3 regions of the Kluyvera sp. 1366 genome follow, and region 1 is predicted to be linked to each of the others. Evidence: predicted binding sites of a transcription regulator. Region 1 holds the regulator's gene; each other region holds the start of a gene.

Region 1 (3,140 bases):
GACAGCAACATCAAAGGCGACCGCATCACTTACCTGGTGAAAGAGCAGAAGATGCAGGCGTTCAGCCAGGGCGACAGCAAGCGCGTGACTACCGTTCTGGTACCGTCGCAGCTGCAGGACAAAAACGGTTCGTCCGCGAGCCCTAAAAAGAGTAACTGATTGCTATGGCTACACTAATCGCTGAAAACCTGGCGAAAGCCTACAAAGGCCGCCGCGTGGTGGAAGATGTTAGCCTGCAGGTAAAATCCGGCGAGATTGTCGGCCTGCTGGGCCCAAACGGTGCCGGTAAAACCACCACCTTCTACATGGTGGTGGGCATTGTGCCGCGCGATGCCGGCCGCATCGTGATTGATGATGAAGACATCAGCATTTTGCCGCTGCATGCGCGCGCGCGTCGCGGCATCGGCTATCTGCCGCAGGAAGCCTCCATCTTCCGTCGCCTGAGCGTGTACGACAACCTGATGGCTGTGCTGCAGATCCGTGATGATTTAACCGAAGAACAGCGTCAGGATCGGGCCAACGAGCTGATGGAAGAGTTCCATATTGGCCATCTGCGCGACAGCATGGGCCAGGCGCTGTCGGGTGGTGAACGCCGTCGTGTGGAAATTGCCCGCGCGCTGGCGGCTAATCCGAAATTCATCCTGCTGGATGAGCCTTTTGCCGGTGTTGACCCGATCTCGGTTATCGACATCAAGAAAATCATCGAGCATTTGCGTGACAGCGGCCTTGGCGTGCTGATTACCGACCACAACGTGCGTGAAACCCTCGCGGTGTGTGAACGCGCTTATATCGTCAGCCAGGGACATTTAATTGCCCATGGCACGCCTGATGAAATTCTTGTAGATGAGCAAGTTAAGCGTGTTTATTTGGGCGAAGAGTTCAGACTCTGATAAGGTGTTGTAACACCCTACGTTTGCTTAGGAAATTCTTACCGAATTATGAAGCAAGGTTTGCAACTCAGGCTCAGCCAACAGCTGGCGATGACTCCACAGTTGCAGCAAGCCATTCGCTTGCTGCAACTCTCTACGCTTGAACTCCAGCAAGAACTGCAACTGGCGCTGGAAAGCAATCCGCTGCTTGAACAAACCGAACTGCACGAAGAAGTTGACGCACGTGAATTTCAGGATCAGGAAAGTGATTCGTTAGACACGCGCGAAGCGCTTGAACAGAAAGATATGCCTGAAGAGCTTCCGCTCGACGCTACCTGGGACGAAATCTACACCGCAGGCACACCGTCAGGCACCGGCACCGATTACCAGGATGACGAACTGCCGATTTACCAAGGCGAAACCACCCAATCGCTGCAGGATTACCTGATGTGGCAGGTTGAGTTAACGCCGTTCACTGATACCGATCGCGCGATTGCCACGTCAATTGTTGATGCCATTGATGAAACCGGCTATCTCACCGTCAGCTTACAAGACATTTATGACAGTATTGGTGATGAAGAGTTGGCGCTGGAAGAAGTCGAAGCCGTGCTCAAGCGCGTGCAGCGTTTCGATCCGATCGGCGTCGGTGCACGTGATTTGCGTGATTGCCTGTTAGTCCAGCTGTCGCAATATGCTGCCGCCACGCCCATGCTGGCGGAAGCACGCCTGATTGTTAGCGAACATCTCGATCTGCTGGCCAACCATGATTTCCGCAGCCTGATGCGCGTGACCCGTCTGAAGGAAGAGGTGCTGAAAGAGGCGATGCTGCTGATTCAGTCACTCGATCCGCGCCCAGGCCAGTCGATTAATACCAGTGAACCGGAATATGTCATTCCCGATGTGCTGGTGCGCAAAATCAGCAAGCGCTGGACGGTTGAACTCAATTCCGACAGCATGCCGCGCCTGAAAATCAATCAGCAGTATGCGGCGATGGGCGGAGCTGGCCGTAATGAAAGCGATAACCAGTTTATTCGCAGCAATTTACAGGAAGCCAAGTGGCTGATTAAGAGCCTGGAGAGCCGCAACGACACGCTGCTGAAAGTGACACGCTGTATCGTTGAGCAGCAGCAGGCGTTTTTTGAGCAGGGTGAGGAGTACATGCGTCCGATGGTGTTGGCGGATATCGCTCAGGCTGTTGATATGCATGAATCCACCATTTCCCGCGTGACCACGCAAAAGTATTTACACAGCCCGCGTGGCATCTTTGAACTGAAGTATTTTTTCTCCAGTCACGTCAACACCGAAGGCGGCGGCGAAGCCTCTTCCACGGCGATTCGTGCATTGGTGAAAAAATTAATCTCGGCGGAAAACCCCGCAAAACCCTTGAGCGACAGCAAACTGACCTCCATGTTATCCGAACAGGGCATCATGGTTGCGCGACGTACGGTTGCTAAATATCGCGAGTCTTTATCTATACCGCCATCAAACCAGCGCAAGCAATTGGTTTGACCGAACGAAGAAGGAAGACCTATGCAGCTAAACCTTACCGGACTTAATGTTGAAATTACCGAACCTCTGCGTGAATTTGTAAATACCAAATTTGCCAAACTGGAACACTATTTTGATCGTATCAATCAGGTTTATATTGTTCTGAAGGTAGAGAAGGTGACGCAGGTTGCGGATGCAACACTGCACGTTAACGGCGGAGAGCTGCACGCCACATCGGAAGCGGAAGACATGTACGCGGCCATCGACGGGTTAATCGATAAGCTTTCCCGTCAGCTGACCAAGCACAAAGACAAACTGAAAAAACACTAACCTTCACGCTTGCAGAGTGCTGACTGATTCGGCACTTAGAGCATAAATGGGGCGGAACTTACCGCCCCGTTTTGTCATCTGCGCAAGCGCCAGCGGGCGAACGGTAATGAAATCAATTGCCTGAAACTCGCGGCTATGTGAACTCGCAAGTGAAACGATGATGAACAACGATCTAACACTGGAATTGAGCTCGGTCCTTTCACTGGACTGTACCCGTAGCGGCGTACACTGCCAGAGTAAAAAACGCGCGCTGGAGATTATCAGCGAGCTGGCAGCGAAGCAGCTCAATCTGCCGCACCAGACGCTTTTCGAAGCCATCCTGACCCGCGAACGCATGGGCAGTACCGGTATTGGCAACGGCATCGCCATTCCACATGGCAAGCTGGAAGAGGACACCTTACGCGCTGTCGGCGTGTTTATCAGCCTCGATCAGCCTATCGCTTTTGATGCGGT
Region 2 (3,140 bases), on a different contig from region 1:
CTTCCAGCATGCCGTTGTTGTGTCTGACGATCGCGCCCGCATGGCCGACTACTTCACTGAAATCGGGTAGCAGTTCAACCTCATGGCCGAGCGCACGCAGCTGCTGCACCGTTTCCGGCGCGATGCGCGCTTCGAGCTTGAGCGAATCGGATGATTGTCCCCACGTACGACCCAGCAGCCAGCGCGGCGCGCTCACCGCCTGCTGTAGCGGATGTCCCTGAATCACGTGACGGGTGAAAATCGCCGCCTGGGTTTGCGGTTGGCCGTCGCCGCCCATCGAACCGTACACCATGGTGCGGCCATCTTTGAGACGCGCGGCAGCGGGATTGAGGGTGTGGAACGGCTGTTTGCCCGGCTGCAGCGCCAGCAGATGATCGGGTTGCAGGCTGAAGGCGGCACCCCGGTTTTGCCAGGTGATGCCGGTGCCGGGCAGCACCACGCCGCTGCCGAATTCGTGATAAACGCTCTGGATAAACGAAACCGCTAATCCGCTGCTGTCCATCACGCCCATCCACACGGTATCGCCCGGCCCGCGCCCGGTGCCCCACGCAGCGGCTTGTTGATCGTCCACCTGCGCCGCCAGCGTGCTGAGGTGTTCCTCATCCAGCAGACGCTGCACATCAATGTCGATGTGGCGCGGATCGGTGATGTGCTTGTCGCGCAGCGCAAAGGCTTTTTTAGTGGCTTCAACGATGCGGTGCACGGTTTGCGCTTCATCTGCGTCAGCCATATTCAGCCGATCGGTAATGCCGAGGATCGCCAGCGACACCAAACCCTGCGTCGGCGGCGTCATGTTCCAGATATCGCCTTCACTGTGTGCCAGATGCAGCGGCGTGCAGCGGCGGGCTTGGTGCGTTTGCAAATCTTCGAGCGTGATTGGCATTCCCAGCGCAGTCATTTCGCGCGCCAGATGGTGCGCCAGTTCACCGCGATAGAAACTTTCCAGCCCGTGATCGCACAGCATGCTCAGCGTATTCGCCAGCGCCGGCTGGGTGAAGCGACTGCCGGCAACTGGCACACTGCCGTCCGGTAAAAAGGTGGCGGCAAAACCAGGTTGATGCTGCAACTCGTGCTGTTTGGCGGCGGTGGCGGCGGCTTGCGAGGCGGTGACCGGAATGCCGTCGGCGGCATAGCGAATCGCATCGCGCAGCAGGCGGGTTAACGGCAGCGGCGTCGCGCCAAGTTCCTGCGCCAGCGTTAACGCTTCCTGCCAGCCGCTGACGGTACCCGCCACGGTTAAGGCGGCTTTGGGGCCGCGATGCGGAATCTGCGTTTCGCCATGGTAGAAATCAAGATGTGCCAGCGAACCGGCTGCGCCGCTGGCGTCAATGGCGATGGGATCGCCGTTTGGCGGCACCACCAGCCAGAAGCCGTCGCCGCCCAAACCGTTCATGTGCGGGTAAACCACGGCGATGGTGGCAGCGGCGGCCACCATCGCTTCCAGCGCATTGCCGCCTTCGCGCAGCACCGCTAACGCGCTTTCGCTGGCGAGATGGTGCGGCGTAACGGCCATGCCTAACGGCGCCATGTTGCTCTGTATCATAAAGAACTCTTTTTCTGGGTACGTGGTTAATGGGAAGCAAGAGCTGTTCCAGTTTTGAACGGACATCAATCTGGATCGATTTATGCTAGCTTGTGATGAAACGAAAGTTACAGGACCGATGATGAAACAACTTGATGAACGCCTTCGTAGTCACTATCCGCAACTGTCGCCGCAGGAGCAGCGCATTGCCGACTTCGTGTTTGACCACTTTGATGACCTGATCAGCTACAACAGCGCCGAGCTGGCGCGGCTGAGCGGTGTGTCGAAGGCCACGGTCAGCCGTTTATTCAAGCGTCTCGGTTACGAGAAATATAAGGACATGCGCGACGAGCTGCGCATCCTGCGCCAGAGCGGCATGCCGCTCACCGATAACCGCGATGCGGTGCAGGGCAACACCTTGCTGTCACGCCACTATAAGCAGGAGATGGCCAACCTGACGCAGTGGGTCAACAGCATCGATCCACAGCAGTTTGGCGAGGTGATTAGCGCGCTGGGCGCGGCAAAACGGGTATTTATCATCGGCATGCGTAACGCCTATCCGGTGGCGCTGCACCTGCGTCAGCAGCTGATGCAGGCGCGTCCGCAGGTGCATGTGCTGCCGCAGCCGGGCCAGACGCTGGGTGAAGAGCTGGTGGATATCACGCCCGACGATGTCGTGGTGGTGATGGCGTTTCGCCGCCGTCCACGCATCATTCGCCCGCTGATGCAGCAGCTGCAGCAGAGCAACATTCCCGTGCTGGCGCTGTGTGAGCCGCAGGCGCAGGGCATTATCACACTGGCGCGCTGGCAGCTTTGTGCGCCGCTCGACAGCGTTTCCGCTTTTGATAGCTACGCCTCCGCCATGAGCCTGATTAACCTGCTGGCGAATGCGTTGCTGCATGAAATGTTGTCGCAGGGCCGTCAGCGCATCCATCAAATTGCCGATCTTTATCAGCATCTCGACGAGCTGGAACACCGTTAACGGGCGCCATTGTGGTGCATTGCACTGTTTTTGATCGTTAATTCCAACGGGCGCGAAGCCCGTTTTTGTTGCCTTCAACGCGGTAAACCCCCGTTTTTTCGCCTTTCTTCTCCCAGCACTGCGGTTGGCACATTAGTTGCAGAATGATTCATCAAGAATCTTTTGTTTCACGTAAACTCACCGGGGTGCATAATGAAAAAAGTATTATTAGCGGTAGCGGGCGCGGCATTGCTGATGGCGCAGGTCGGGAGTGCGATGGCCGATCAGCTGCAGGATATCCAGAAGCGCGGCGTGATCCGCGTAGCGGTTCCGCAAGACTTCCCGCCGTTCGGTTCCGTGGGTACAGACCTGCAACCGCAGGGCTACGATATCGACATGGCGAAGTATCTCGCCAAACAGATGAAACTGAAATTGCAGCTGGTGCCCGTTTCCAGTGCCAACCGCGTGCCGTATCTGCAGACCGATAAAGTCGATCTGGTGATCTCCAGCATGGGTAAAAACGCCGAGCGTGAAAAAGTGATCGATTTCACCCGCGCTTACGCGCCGTTCTTCCTCGGCGTATTTGGTCCGAAAGGCGAAACGCTGAAAGATGCGGCAGCGCTGAGCGGCAAATCCATCGGCGTCACGCGCGGTGCA
Region 3 (3,140 bases), on a different contig from region 1:
GAACCCTGGTGGGTTTCTTCGATGTCGAGGGTCACGTTTTCGAATGGCTCCTGCTTACGGCCTTCGTGCTCGCGGAAGATAACTTTCGGACGGGATACCGCCAGCTCGAAACCTTCACGACGCATGTTTTCGATCAGAACCGACAAGTGCAGCTCACCACGACCGGAAACGCGGAACGCATCCGAATCTTCGGTTTCTTCAACGCGCAGTGCCACGTTGTGTACCAGCTCTTTGTTCAAACGCTCCAGGATCTGGCGCGAGGTCACGAACTTACCTTCTTTACCGCAGAACGGTGAGGTGTTCACGTTGAAGAACATGGTAACGGTTGGCTCATCAACGCTCAGGGCTGGCAGCGCTTCCACATTCTGCGTGTCGCAGATGGTGTCAGAAATGTTCAGCTCGCCCAGACCGGTGATCGCGATGATGTCGCCCGCTTCCGCCAGAGTGCTTTCAATGCGCTCCAGACCAAGGTGGCCCAGCACTTTACCGACTTTACCGTTACGGGTTTTGCCTTCGCTATCAATGATAGTGACCTGCTGGTTCGGCTTCACAGTACCGCGCTTGATGCGGCCGATGCCGATCACGCCCAGATAGTTGTTGTAGTCCAGCTGCGAGATCTGCATCTGCAGTGGCGCTTCAACTTCAACCTGAGGTGGAGAAACGTGGTCAACGATCGCCTGATACAGCGGGGTCATGTCGTCAGCCATGTCGGTATGTTCCAGACCCGCGATACCGTTCAGCGCCGAAGCGAAGATAATCGGGAAGTCCAGCTGCTCGTCAGTCGCATCCAGGTTAACGAACAGGTCAAATACCTGATCAACAACCCAATCAGGACGCGCGCCCGGACGGTCAACTTTGTTGATAACCACAATCGGCTTCAAACCATGAGCAAATGCTTTCTTGGTTACGAAGCGGGTTTGCGGCATAGGGCCATCCATCGCATCTACAACCAGCAGCACCGAATCCACCATGGACATGACGCGCTCCACTTCACCACCGAAGTCGGCGTGTCCTGGGGTATCAACGATGTTGATACGGTAGTCATTCCATTTGATGGCGGTGTTTTTTGCGAGGATGGTAATCCCACGCTCTTTCTCCAAATCGTTGGAGTCCATTACGCGCTCAGTCGCTTCGGTACGAGCATCAAAAGTACCGGACTGTTGGAGCAGCTTGTCAACCAGGGTGGTCTTACCATGGTCAACGTGCGCGATGATGGCGATGTTACGCAAATTTTCGATCACAGCTTTGCCTCAGGCATTATAGAAATAACGCGGTATTGTACACGGATTAAGCGGAAGACTGAACATGATCACAGATTTCGCCGAAAGTTTCTTATAGCGCTGGTTTTTAGCACCGTTTTCGGTGCATTAATCTGCACTGCGATAGTAATTTGCACCAAATTGGTGCTTAACTTCACCTGTGGCGCACCATAACGATGCATGCAATCCATCCTGGTGCAGCCTTCGACTCACGAAAGGGCGCATTGTAGCGCCATTTTCGCCATTGTCATAAAGTTGGCACAGAATTCGCTTTATATATTTTAAGCGAAAACGACAGTTATAAAACGGTTGAAAGAGCTTGCCGAGATCTTTGGTTAGGAGTGGTCAGCAGTCGTGACACATTCCCGGCAACGAAGTTCTCTCACCATGACGATAATGACCATTTCCAGGAGAGTTGAGTATGTCCGCTGAACACGTTCTCTCGATGATGAACGAGCATGAAGTTAAGTTTGTTGACCTGCGTTTTACCGATACCAAAGGTAAAGAACAGCACGTTACTATCCCTGCTCACCAGGTTAACGCTGACTTCTTCGAAGAAGGCAAAATGTTCGATGGCTCCTCCATCGGTGGCTGGAAAGGCATTAACGAATCAGACATGGTGCTGATGCCGGATGCAACCACTGCAGTCATGGATCCGTTCTTCGAAGACTCGACCCTGATCATCCGTTGCGACATCCTTGAGCCAGGCACACTGCAGGGCTACGACCGTGACCCACGCTCCATTGCTAAGCGTGCAGAAGAGTTCCTGCGTTCTTCAGGCATCGCGGATACCGTGCTGTTTGGACCAGAGCCAGAGTTCTTCCTGTTCGATGACATCCGTTTCGGTTCTTCTACTTCAGGTTCACACGTGGCTATCGACGATATCGAAGCAGCCTGGAACACCGGTAAAGAGTACGAAGGCGGTAACAAAGGTCACCGTCCAGGTCTGAAAGGCGGTTACTTCCCAGTGCCACCGGTTGACTCAGCACAGGACATCCGTTCTGCTATGTGTCTGACCATGGAGCAGATGGGTCTGGTGGTTGAAGCACATCACCACGAAGTAGCCACAGCTGGTCAGAACGAAGTGGCAACCCGCTTCAACACCATGACCAAAAAAGCTGACGAAATTCAGATCTACAAATACGTGGTGCACAACGTTGCTCACGCGTACGGCAAAACGGCAACCTTTATGCCTAAGCCAATGTTCGGCGATAACGGTTCTGGTATGCACTGCCACATGTCTCTGTCAAAAGGCGGCGTGAACCTGTTCTCTGGCGACAAGTACGGCGGCCTGTCTGAAACTGCTCTGTTCTATATTGGCGGTATCATCAAGCACGCTAAAGCGATCAACGCCCTGGCGAACCCAACCACCAACTCCTACAAGCGTCTGGTCCCAGGCTACGAAGCGCCAGTTATGCTGGCTTACTCTGCCCGTAACCGTTCTGCTTCTATCCGTATCCCAGTGGTTGCCAGCCCGAAAGCACGTCGTATCGAAGCACGCTTCCCGGATCCAGCGGCTAACCCATACCTGGCATTCACCGCGCTGCTGATGGCCGGTCTTGATGGTGTTATCAACAAGATCCACCCTGGCGATGCGATGGACAAAAACCTGTATGACCTGCCACCGGAAGAAGAAGCTGAGATTCCAAAAGTTGCAGGTTCTCTGGAAGAAGCGCTGAACGCACTGAACGAAGACCGCGAGTTCCTGACCCGTGGCGGCGTGTTCACTGATGACGCTATCGATGCGTACATCGAACTGCGTAAGCCAGAAGTTGACCGCGTGCGTATGACTCCGCACCCAGTTGAGTTCGAACTGTACTACAGCGTTTAATTTAAAAATTTCAGCTCCCTGTTCACGCACTCTTTTTGCTGCGTGAACAG

What was found. Region 1 encodes sigma-54, which starts transcription at its own class of promoters, with help from an activator protein. Its sites were predicted from a motif close to GTTGGCACANNTTTCGCTNT; they were not measured.
Region 2: ACVLVH_RS11770 (gamma-glutamyltransferase family protein) is a predicted target of sigma-54. The motif match lies at 1,577-1,596, and genes of this name have one in related genera.
Region 3: glnA (glutamate--ammonia ligase) is a predicted target of sigma-54. The motif match lies at 1,514-1,533, and genes of this name have one in related genera.

Annotation. Positions count from the first base shown of each region.
Region 1 covers NZ_JBTRDW010000005.1:390,637-393,776, forward strand. The annotation lists gene lptA (lipopolysaccharide ABC transporter substrate-binding protein LptA) at 1-159, shown strand, start outside; gene lptB (LPS export ABC transporter ATP-binding protein) at 165-890, shown strand; gene rpoN (RNA polymerase factor sigma-54) at 939-2,378, shown strand; gene hpf (ribosome hibernation promoting factor) at 2,400-2,687, shown strand; gene ptsN (PTS IIA-like nitrogen regulatory protein PtsN) at 2,848-3,140, shown strand, end outside.
Region 2 covers NZ_JBTRDW010000004.1:504,848-507,987, reverse strand. The annotation lists gene ACVLVH_RS11770 (gamma-glutamyltransferase family protein) at 1-1,543, opposite strand, end outside; gene hpxU (MurR/RpiR family transcriptional regulator HpxU) at 1,665-2,504, shown strand; gene ACVLVH_RS11760 (transporter substrate-binding domain-containing protein) at 2,697-3,140, shown strand, end outside.
Region 3 covers NZ_JBTRDW010000012.1:12,771-15,910, reverse strand. The annotation lists gene typA (ribosome-dependent GTPase TypA) at 1-1,241, opposite strand, end outside; gene glnA (glutamate--ammonia ligase) at 1,681-3,090, shown strand.